2 regions of the Kitasatospora sp. NPDC057904 genome follow, and region 1 is predicted to be linked to the other one. Evidence: riboswitches for the same ligand, from Rfam matches in the RefSeq annotation. Region 1 holds a riboswitch; the other holds the start of a gene.
What was found. A riboswitch is a leader RNA that binds a small molecule or an ion and turns the genes downstream of it on or off. The one in region 1 is predicted to bind guanidine.

Region 1 (4,475 bases):
CCGGCCGGGCCGCGGTGGTCGTCGCCTACACGGCCGCGATGTGCATGAGCGGCCTGGACTCGACGATCGTCAACCCCGCGCTGTACACGATCGCGGGGGACTTCGGCCGGCCGGTCGAGGCGGCCAACGCGGTCGAGACCGCGTTCCTCGTCGGCCTCGCCGCCGGCCTGCCCGTGGCCGGCTGGCTCGGCGACCGGTACGGGGTGAAGCGGGTGTTCCTCGGGGCGCTGGCCGCGTTCACGCTCGCCTCCGCGCTGTGCGCCGCCGCGTCCGGGCTGGGCGCACTGGCCGCCGCCCGGGCCGTCCAGGGCGTCGCGGGCGGCCTGCTGACGCCGGTCGGGATGACGCTGCTGTTCCGGGCCTTCGCCCCGCACGAGCGGGCGGGCCTCGGCAAGGTGCTGATCGTGCCGACGGCACTGATGCCCGCCCTCGGCCCGCCGCTCGGCGGGTTCCTCACCGAACACCTCTCCTGGCACTGGCTGTTCCTCGTGAACGTGCCGATCGGCGCGGCCACCGTGGCCGTCGGACTCGTCGGCCTGCGGGCGGGGGAGGAGCCACCGGCCGGACGCTTCGACACCACCGGCTTCCTGCTCGCCACCCCGGGCCTCGGCCTGCTCACGTACGCGCTCGGCTTCGGCCCGGCGCAGGGCTGGTCGTCGCCGGAGGTGCTGGTGAGCGGGGTGACCGGGACGGCGCTCCTCGTGGCCGCCGTGCGTCACCAACTCCGGTCCGCCGAACCACTGGTGGACCTGCGGCTGCTCGCCGACCGCACCTTCGGCGCCGCCGCCCGGCTCGCGCTGCTGACGTCGGCCGGGCTGATGGGCGCGCTGTTCGTCCTCCCGCTGCTCTACCAAGTGGCCCTCGGCGCCTCGGCGCTGGACGCGGGCCTGAGCGTCTTCCCCGAGGCGGTGGGCCTGATGGCCGCCTCCCAGGCGGTGGACCGCCTCCTGCCCCGCCTCGGCCCGCGCCGCCTGGCCGTGCCCGCCCTGCTGCTGGCGGCGGCGGTCCTGGCCGCGCTGGCGTTCACCGAAGACCCGTGGGCGGTAAGGGCGTTGATGTTCGCCGTGGGCCTGGTCCTGGGCACCGCCGTGCTCACCCTGCAGATCGCCGGCTTCGCCGACGTCCCGCCGCCCGCGACGGGCCGGGCGATGGCCCTGTTCACGATCGTCCGCACCCTCGGCGGAGCCCTGGGCATCGCGACGACCGCCGCCCTCGTCGCCCTCCTGGCCGACGGCGACAACCCCACCCCCTACCGCATCGCCCTCCTCGCCACCGCCCTCCCGATCGCCGCCGCTGTCCTCCCCGCCACCCGCCTCCCGAAGGCCCTCGCGCCCCCGCCACCGGAAGACTGATCACGCGGAGAGTCGATCCGCGTCCCCGAACCGTTCGGCTTCGAGCTGGACCTGTCCGGGCTGGTCCCCTACCGGGACTGACTACTCGCTCGGCCAGAGGATCAGGTTCGGGAGGGCGTGGCGGGTCGGGGTGCCGCCCGACGATGTGAGGGCTGTGCGGATGTCGTGGAGGTCCTCGACCGTGAGCTGGAGCGGGGGTTCGTCGGGCTGGTAGGTGGTGCGGATCGGGTAGTCCACGCCCGGGGTGGTGGTCATCTCGATGTGGCAGCCGAGCACGTGGGTGACCGGGCGGCGGTCGGCGAGGGCGATCAGGCGGTCGATGCTGCGCGTGAACGCGGGCCAGTCGTCGATGTAGAGCCGCCCGGGGTAGACGGTGTCGCCGGTGAGGAGGACGCCCGTCCAGGGGTCGTAGTACGTGACCGCCGCCGGGTGGTGGCCCGGGGTGGCGAGGCACTCCAGCACCCGGCCGCCGCCCAGGTCGACGAGGGCCACGGCGTCCGGGTCGGTGTCGAAGCCGAAGAAGGGCCATGCGACGGCCGGGTCGGCGGCGACCACGGTCGTGTCGGGGCGGTCGGCGAACTGGCCGTCGCCCGCGACGTGGTCGCCGTGCGGGTGGGTGTGCAGCACGAGCAGTCCGTACCCGTCCTGCGGGTGGCGGGCGAGCCACGCCTCGATCTGTTCGTCGACCACCGCGCGCAGCGGGAAGTGCGCGGCGTCGGCGGTCGCCCCGGTGTCGAGCAGCACCGCCCGCTCGGCCCCGAACAGGAGGTACAGGAACGGCGCCTCGTAGTGGACGGCCTTGTTCTGCCGCAGTACGACCGTGTGCTCGTCGTACGCGTGGACCTGGATCTCCGGCCCGGTGTCGTGCTTGGCCGACGGCGAGCCGTGGATCCACCGCACGTCCAGCGGCCGCGGCACCGGGACGGCCCGGGTGAAGTCGGGCATGACGCCTCCTCCGGTGCGTCGTCTTGTCGGGCCGGGTACGGCGCACGTCTCGTCCGGGGCGGGCGCGCCGGTGCGCCGCCACCGGGACGCTAGCACGGTGCCGGGCCGCCCTCATGACGCTCCGGGGACCGCTTCCCGGACGCCGGTTTCCGGCCGGTCCGGCGCACCGAGTGGGAAGAGTTTTCCAGGCGACGTACAGTTCCGCTTCGTGATCGAGATCGAGATCGTCGTCGAACAGCAGGCGGGCGGTGCGTGGGACGCCCTGGCGGAGGCGGCCCGCGCCCTGACCGGGGAACTGGCCGGTCCCGTCGAGGAGACCACGGGCCTCGACCTCGGCCCCGGGGTGCGCCTCGCGCTGGTGGACCCGGACGCGTTCGCGCAGCGCCGCGAGGCCTACGTGCGCCGGGTCTGCGAGACCGTCCTCGCGGGCGAGGCGCTGGCGGCCGTCGCGGACCCGGCGAAGCGCGAGAAGGCCGAGGCGGCGCTGCGCAAGGGACCGGCGTCGGCGGACTCCGACCGCAGGATCAGCTGCGTGCCGTCCGGCCGGGTGGTGCAGGACGAGGAGGGCCGGTGGGTCCTCCTGCTGGCTCCGGCGCTGCTGGCGGGCGCGCCGCAGCGGGCCCCGCTGCGCGCGGTGCTGGCGCACCTGCTGACCCACCAGGCCCAGATCCGCGCGGGCGGCCCCCGGCCGGGGGCGGACGCGGTCGAGGCGCTGCTGCTCCACCGGACCTCCGGCGGCACGCGGGAGGACGACCCGGTCCTCGGCGCGCTGTGGGAGGGGCACGCGCGCTGGGCGACGCGCCGGCTGCTGGCCCGGGACCAGGCGGGGGAGCGGAAGACGGCCCGGGCCGCCCGGCTGCTGTCCCGCCTGCCGGGCGTGCGCGCCGAGTCGGACACCCACGAGAAGGCGGTGCGGTTCGTGCGCACGCTGGTCGAGGCGGGCGGGACGGAGACGGTGAACCGGATCTGGACGGACCGCTCCCTGGTGCCGACCCGCCGCGAGCTCACCTCCCCCGCCCGCTGGCTGGCCCGCACGGGGCTGGGGCCCGCGGAGGGCGGTCCCCCGGAGGGGTGAGGGGCCCGGGTCGGCGGCGGTCGCGCAGCAGGTGCGCGAGCCCGTCGGCGAGGCCGCCGCGCCAACAGGCGTAGTCGTGCCCGCCGTTGAACTCCCGGTATTCGAGGTCGTAGCCGCGCGCCGTGAGGACGTCGCGCAGGTGGCGGCTCTGGGCGAGGAGCAGCCACTCCTGGAGCCCCACCTCGACGTAGAAGCGCGCCGCGCGGCGCTCCTCGGTGGCGAAGCGGCGGGTGAGCCACTCGCTGCCGGCGTCGAACTCGGTCTCGTCCGGCCACCAGAACGAGCCGGACTGGGCGAGCGCGTTGCCGAAGCGCTCCGGGCGCCGGTAGGCGGCGAAGGCGGCGGTGAGGCCGCCCGCGCTCTGGCCGGCGACGACGGTGGCCGCCGGGTCCGTGGTGGCGCCGAACTCGCGGGCGGCCCAGGGGAGGAGCCGGTCGGCGAGGAAGTCGACGAAGGCCGGGTTGCAGCTGAGGTCGGCCGCGCGCTCGGGGCCCATGGTGTGCACGAGCAGCGCGACCGTCGGGGGGAGGGCGCCGTCGGCCGCCAGGTTGTCGAGGGTGTCGCCGACGGACAGCACCTCGCCCCACATCTCGCCGTCGAGCAGCACCGCCACCGCGTACGGCGCGGCGGGCCCGTCGGCGCTCCAGCCGGCCGGGAGGTGGACGTCCACCCGGCGCCCGTCGAGCGCACGGGCCGTCGTCCGCCCGCGCGGCACGCCGTCGCGCCGGGCCGCGTACGGCTGGGCGGGCGCCTCGGGGAGGCTGAGGACGGTGGCGGGCCGCCGGCCGTCCCGGGCGGGGAGCAGGGGGCCGCCGTGCGGGTCGGGCCGGGCGTCGTCGAGGACGCGCATCCAGTCGGCGCGCGCGGTGCCGGGGGGCGCGCCGTGGAACGGGTACACCTGGTAGGACGCGCGATGGTCGGCCCGCAGGCGGTAGGTGATCTCCCAACGCCCTCTCCCCGTCGGTTTCATGAGGTGCGGGGTGAGGTCGCCGGCGTGCCGGTCCCGGTCCGTGACGGTGTGGACGAGCGCGAGCACGCCGTCGCAGTCCGGGCCGTCGTACGTGAACGTCACCTGCCGGTAGGTCGGATCGTCCGGATCGGGC
Region 2 (4,475 bases), on a different contig from region 1:
GGGCGACCGCCACCGAACCGCCGCCCAGCGCCGAGAAGAGCACCCCGGCGAGGCCCACCAGCAGGACGTTGCCGAGCGCGTCGCTCATCTGCAGCGAGGCCGAGTTGGCCCCGGCGTCCTGCGGCGCGGACAGCTTCATCATCAGCACGCTGACGCTCGCGACCGTCAGCCCCATCCCGATGCCGCCGACGCCCCAGGCCACCGCCGCCGCCCAGACCGGCACGGCCGGGACCAGCACCAGCGCCGCCCCCGCGATCGCCACCGCGGTCAGCACGAACCCGCCCCGGATCATCGCCTCGCGGTGGCGCTCGGCGCCCGGACGGCCCTGCAGCCACGAGCCCAGCGCCCAGGACAGCCCGCCGCTGGTCAGCGTGAGCCCGGCCAGCGTCGGCGACAGGCCGCGCTGGGTGACCATCATCAGCGGGATGAACGCCTCCGCCGCGAAGAACGCCCCGGCGGCCACGCCGCGCAGCAGGATCACCGTCGGCAGACCGCGCCCGGCCCGCAGCGTGCCCTCGGGCAGCAGCCCGAGCACCGCCGGCAGCAGCAGCGCCGCACCGGCCGCCGCCGGGAGCAGCCCGATCGGGTCCAGCCGCTGGCCCGCGTACTGCAGCAGGCCGGCGCCGAGCGCCGCCCTCGCGGCCAGCACGGTGCGGCGGCGGTCGAACTCCGCGCCCTTCGGCACGGGGTGCTCGCGCTCCGACCGGGCCAGCGCCGGACCCATCACCGCGAGCGGCAGCAGGATCAGCGCCGGCACGGCCAGGAACACCCAGCGCCACCCCAGGTGCTGGGTGACGGCTCCGGAGACGACCGGTCCGACGATCGAGGGGAGCACCCAGGCCGAGGAGAAGGCCGCGAACACGGAGGGCCGCAGCCGTTCCGGGTAGGCCCGGCCGACCACGACGTACAGCGCGACGATCACCAGCCCGCCGCCCAGGCCCTGGACCGCCCGCCCGGCCACGAACAGCCACATCCCCGGCGCCGTCCCGGCCACCACCAGGCCCGCGCCGAACACCGCGATGCCGGTGAACAGCGGTTGCAGCGGGCCGCGCCGGTCGCACCACTGGCCGGAGACGACCAGGGCGAACAGCGTGGTGGTGAAGTAGCCGGAGAAGGCGAAGGCGTACAGACCGAGGCCGTCCAGCTGCCGGGCCGCCACCGGCATCGCGGTGTTGACCGCCGTCGCCTCGAAGGCGAGCAGCAGGACCACCGACACGATCCCCAGCGTGAGGGCGCGGTAGCGGCCGCTGAGCACCCCGCCGCCGGGGTCGTTCTCGACGGGTATCGGGGCGGAGTCGACCGAGGTGGGGGAGGCAGTGGTCATACGTAATATCGTAAGGGCCGTCCGGTGTTTGGACCCCTGACCGGAGTCGGTGGTCGACTCCGCCGCAGGACCTAGGACACGCCTCGGGACACGCCCCGGCACCGGGTCAGTGGAGCACCTTCAGGCCGACCACGCCGGAGACGATCAGCAGCAGGCAGCCGATCCGGGCCAGGGTCACCGCGTCGCCCAGGACGGCCATGCCGTAGAGCGCAGTGCCGACCGCGCCGATGCCGACCCACACCGCGTAGCCGGTGCCGATCGGGATGGTGCGCATCGCGTACGCCAGTCCGCCCATGCTCAGCAGCAGGGCGACGCCGAAGACGAGGCCGGGGACGAGGCGGGTGAAGCCCTTGGACGACTCCAGGGCGACCGCCCAGACGGTTTCCAGGACACCCGAGACGATCAGAACGAGCCAGGCCATGACGGTACGAACCTCCGCAGTCCACAGCGGCCGGATTGCCGCTGAACTGCGCCGTCTTGTCGTCACCGGGTACGACGCGCTCGTCCGGAGTGGCGGGAAAACGCCACTTGTCCCCGACGGTAGCACACATTGCCATACAGAATTTACAAAACAGCGTTGACCCCATTCACGGAATCCGCCATCCTGAATTCACTGGCCGTGTGCCCGAGAGGCTCAGGGAACCGTCTGCAAAGCGGTACACACGGGTTCGAATCCCGTCACGGCCTCGGTAAAAGGAATTGCCGGTCGACTGCGAAAGTCGACCGGCAATTCCTCGTTCCGCATTTCTCTCACACCGCGACGGCGTCCTCCGGCCGGATCGGCAGGCGCCCCACCGGCAGACCGGTCGCGGCCCGGACGGCGGCGGCGACGGCCGCCGGGGCGACCACCGCGGGCACGGCACTGACGGCCTTGGCGCCGAAGGTCGCGACCACGTCCCGCTCCTCCAGCAGGGCCGCGATCCGCACCTCGGGGGTGTCCAGCGCGGTCGGCAGCCGGTAGCCGGTGAGCGACGGGTTCTGCAGCACGCCGCCCTCGGTGCGCAGCTCCTCCAGCAGCGCCAGGCCGACGCCCTGGGCCACGCCCGCCTCGATCCGGTCCTCGATCTGCCGCGGGTTGAGCGCCCGGCCGACGTCCTGCGCGACGGTCATCTCGACCACCCGGACGGCGCCCAGCTCGATGTCCACGTCCACGACCGCGCGCATCGCGCAGAAGGCGATGGAGACGAACGCGTCGCCCTGCCCGGCCTCGTCCAGCGGCTCGGTCGGGTGCGGGCGGCACTGCGCGGTGGCCCACAGCTCCTTGCCCTCCAGCGCCTCGGCGACCGGCATGCCGAGCACCCCGTCGTACGAGGTGATCTTGCCGTCGGCGATCTGGAGCAGCTCCACCGACATCCCGAAGTTGGCGGCGATCGGCTGGAGCAGCTGGTGGCGGACCATCAGCGCGGCCCGCTCGACCGCGCCGCCGGACACCCAGGTGTGCCGCCCGCGGGCGGAGGGCCCGGCGATCGACTGGTCGCTGTCGGCCGGCGCGATGTAGACCTCGCCGACCCCCAGCACGGTCTGCACGATCTGCCGGGCCAGCGTCGCGAAGCCCTGGCCGGAGTCGACGGCCGCGCAGATCACGGTCGCGTGGTCGCCGCTGACCCGCACGGTGGCGGTGGACACCTCGTCCTCGCCCTCGGCGCCGAGCATGTGCACCATGCCGACGGCGTAGCCGATCCCGCGCCGCACGGCGGCCGGGTCGCCGGCGCCGCCGGGCCCGCCCGGCAGCAGCCACTCGGCGTCCGGGTCGTCCACCGGCAGTGCCGGCAGCGGTTCGGCGGCGACGGCCTCCAGCAGCGCGGTCACCGGCGCCGGGCACGTGACGGCCTGTCCGGTGGGCATCGGGTCGCCGGTGGCCATCGCGTTGCGGCGGCGGATCTCCACCGAGTCCACGCCCACCCGGGCGGCCAGCTGGTCCAGCTGCGACTCGTAGGCGAAGCAGGACTGCAGCGCGCCCTCGCCGCGCATCCGCCCGGCCGGCGGGTTGTTGGTGCGCACCGCCCACGCGTCCACGAAGACGTTCGGGCAGACGTACGGGCCGACCGAGAACGCCGTCGCGGCGGCCAGCGCCTCGGCGGAGACGTCCGCGTAGGCGCCGCCGTCCAGCAGGATCTGCGCCTCGACCTTCACCAGCCGGCCCTCGGCGTCCGCGTGGTGGCGGTAGCGCAGGAGCGCGGGGTGGCGCGAGGTGTGGGTGTGGAAGGACTCCTCGCGGGTGAGCGTCATCTTCACCGGCCGGCCGGTGCGCAGCGCCAGCAGCGCGAGGGTGACCTGGAAGGAGAGGTCCTCGCGGTCCGAGGTCGCTCCGGGCACGCCGGTGACGACCAGTCGCACCCGGTCCGGCTCCAGGCCGAGGCACGCGGCGGTGCGGTCGCGGTCCCCGTGCGGGTCGGTGGAGGACAGGTGCAGTTCGACGCCGCCGTCCGGGCGCGGCACGGCGAGGCCGGCCTCGGCGCCGAGCGGGGCCGGGTCCTGCCGGCCGACCTGGTACAGGCCCTCGACGACGATCTCGCCGACCGCGTCCGGGTCCCCGCTGCGCAGCGGCAGGTGGCGGAACAGGTTGCCGTCCGGGTGCAGCGGCGGGGCGGTGAAGGCCTGCTCGGGGTCGGTGACGGCCTCCAGCGGCTCGTACTCGACGACGATCAGACCGACCGCCAGCCGCGCGGTGTCGGGGTGGTCGGCGGCCACCGCGGCCACCGGCTCGCCGTGGTGGCGCACCACGCCCGAGGCCAGCACCGGCCGGTCGGCGACGATCGGCCCGGCCGGGGCGCCGTCGGGCAGGCCGTCCGGGCCGGGCGGCAGGTCGGCGGCGGTGACGACGGCGTGCACGCCCGGCAGGGCGAGCGCGGCCGAGGTGTCGATGGCCTTGATCCGGGCGTGCGGGTGCGGCGAGCGCAGCAGCGCGCCCCACAGCAGCCCCTCGGCCCACAGGTCGGCGGCGTACGGGTAGATGCCGAGCGCCTTGGGCAGGGCGTCGCTGCGCAGCGGCGAGCTGCCGAGCCCGAACGGCTCCGGCGCGCCGGCCCCGTCGCCGTCCTGCTGGGTTGCTGCGCCGATGTCGGTAGGCGACGTCATGATGCGTGGTCGTCCTCGGGGAGCCGGATGCCGTGGGCGGGGGTGGCGCCGTACGGGACGCCGGCCGGGGCGC

Region 2: linked by a shared signal. The riboswitch ahead of ACFVSN_RS33285 (SMR family transporter) and the one ahead of ACFVSN_RS09750 (MBL fold metallo-hydrolase) in region 1 are both predicted to bind guanidine.

What each region holds. Positions count from the first base shown of each region.
Region 1 is NZ_JBHVOL010000003.1:209,901-214,375, forward strand. Features, by position in the region: gene ACFVSN_RS09745 (DHA2 family efflux MFS transporter permease subunit) at 1-1,352, shown strand, start outside; gene ACFVSN_RS09750 (MBL fold metallo-hydrolase) at 1,434-2,297, opposite strand; guanidine-III (ykkC-III) riboswitch at 2,310-2,379, opposite strand; gene ACFVSN_RS09755 (zinc-dependent metalloprotease) at 2,506-3,372, shown strand; gene ACFVSN_RS09760 (alpha/beta hydrolase-fold protein) at 3,302-4,475, opposite strand, start outside.
Region 2 is NZ_JBHVOL010000017.1:116,158-120,632, forward strand. Features, by position in the region: gene ACFVSN_RS33280 (MFS transporter) at 1-1,324, opposite strand, end outside; gene ACFVSN_RS33285 (SMR family transporter) at 1,431-1,745, opposite strand; guanidine-III (ykkC-III) riboswitch at 1,791-1,856, opposite strand; tRNA gene ACFVSN_RS33290 (tRNA-Cys) at 1,940-2,011, shown strand; gene ACFVSN_RS33295 (xanthine dehydrogenase family protein molybdopterin-binding subunit) at 2,075-4,402, opposite strand; gene ACFVSN_RS33300 (2Fe-2S iron-sulfur cluster-binding protein) at 4,399-4,475, opposite strand, start outside.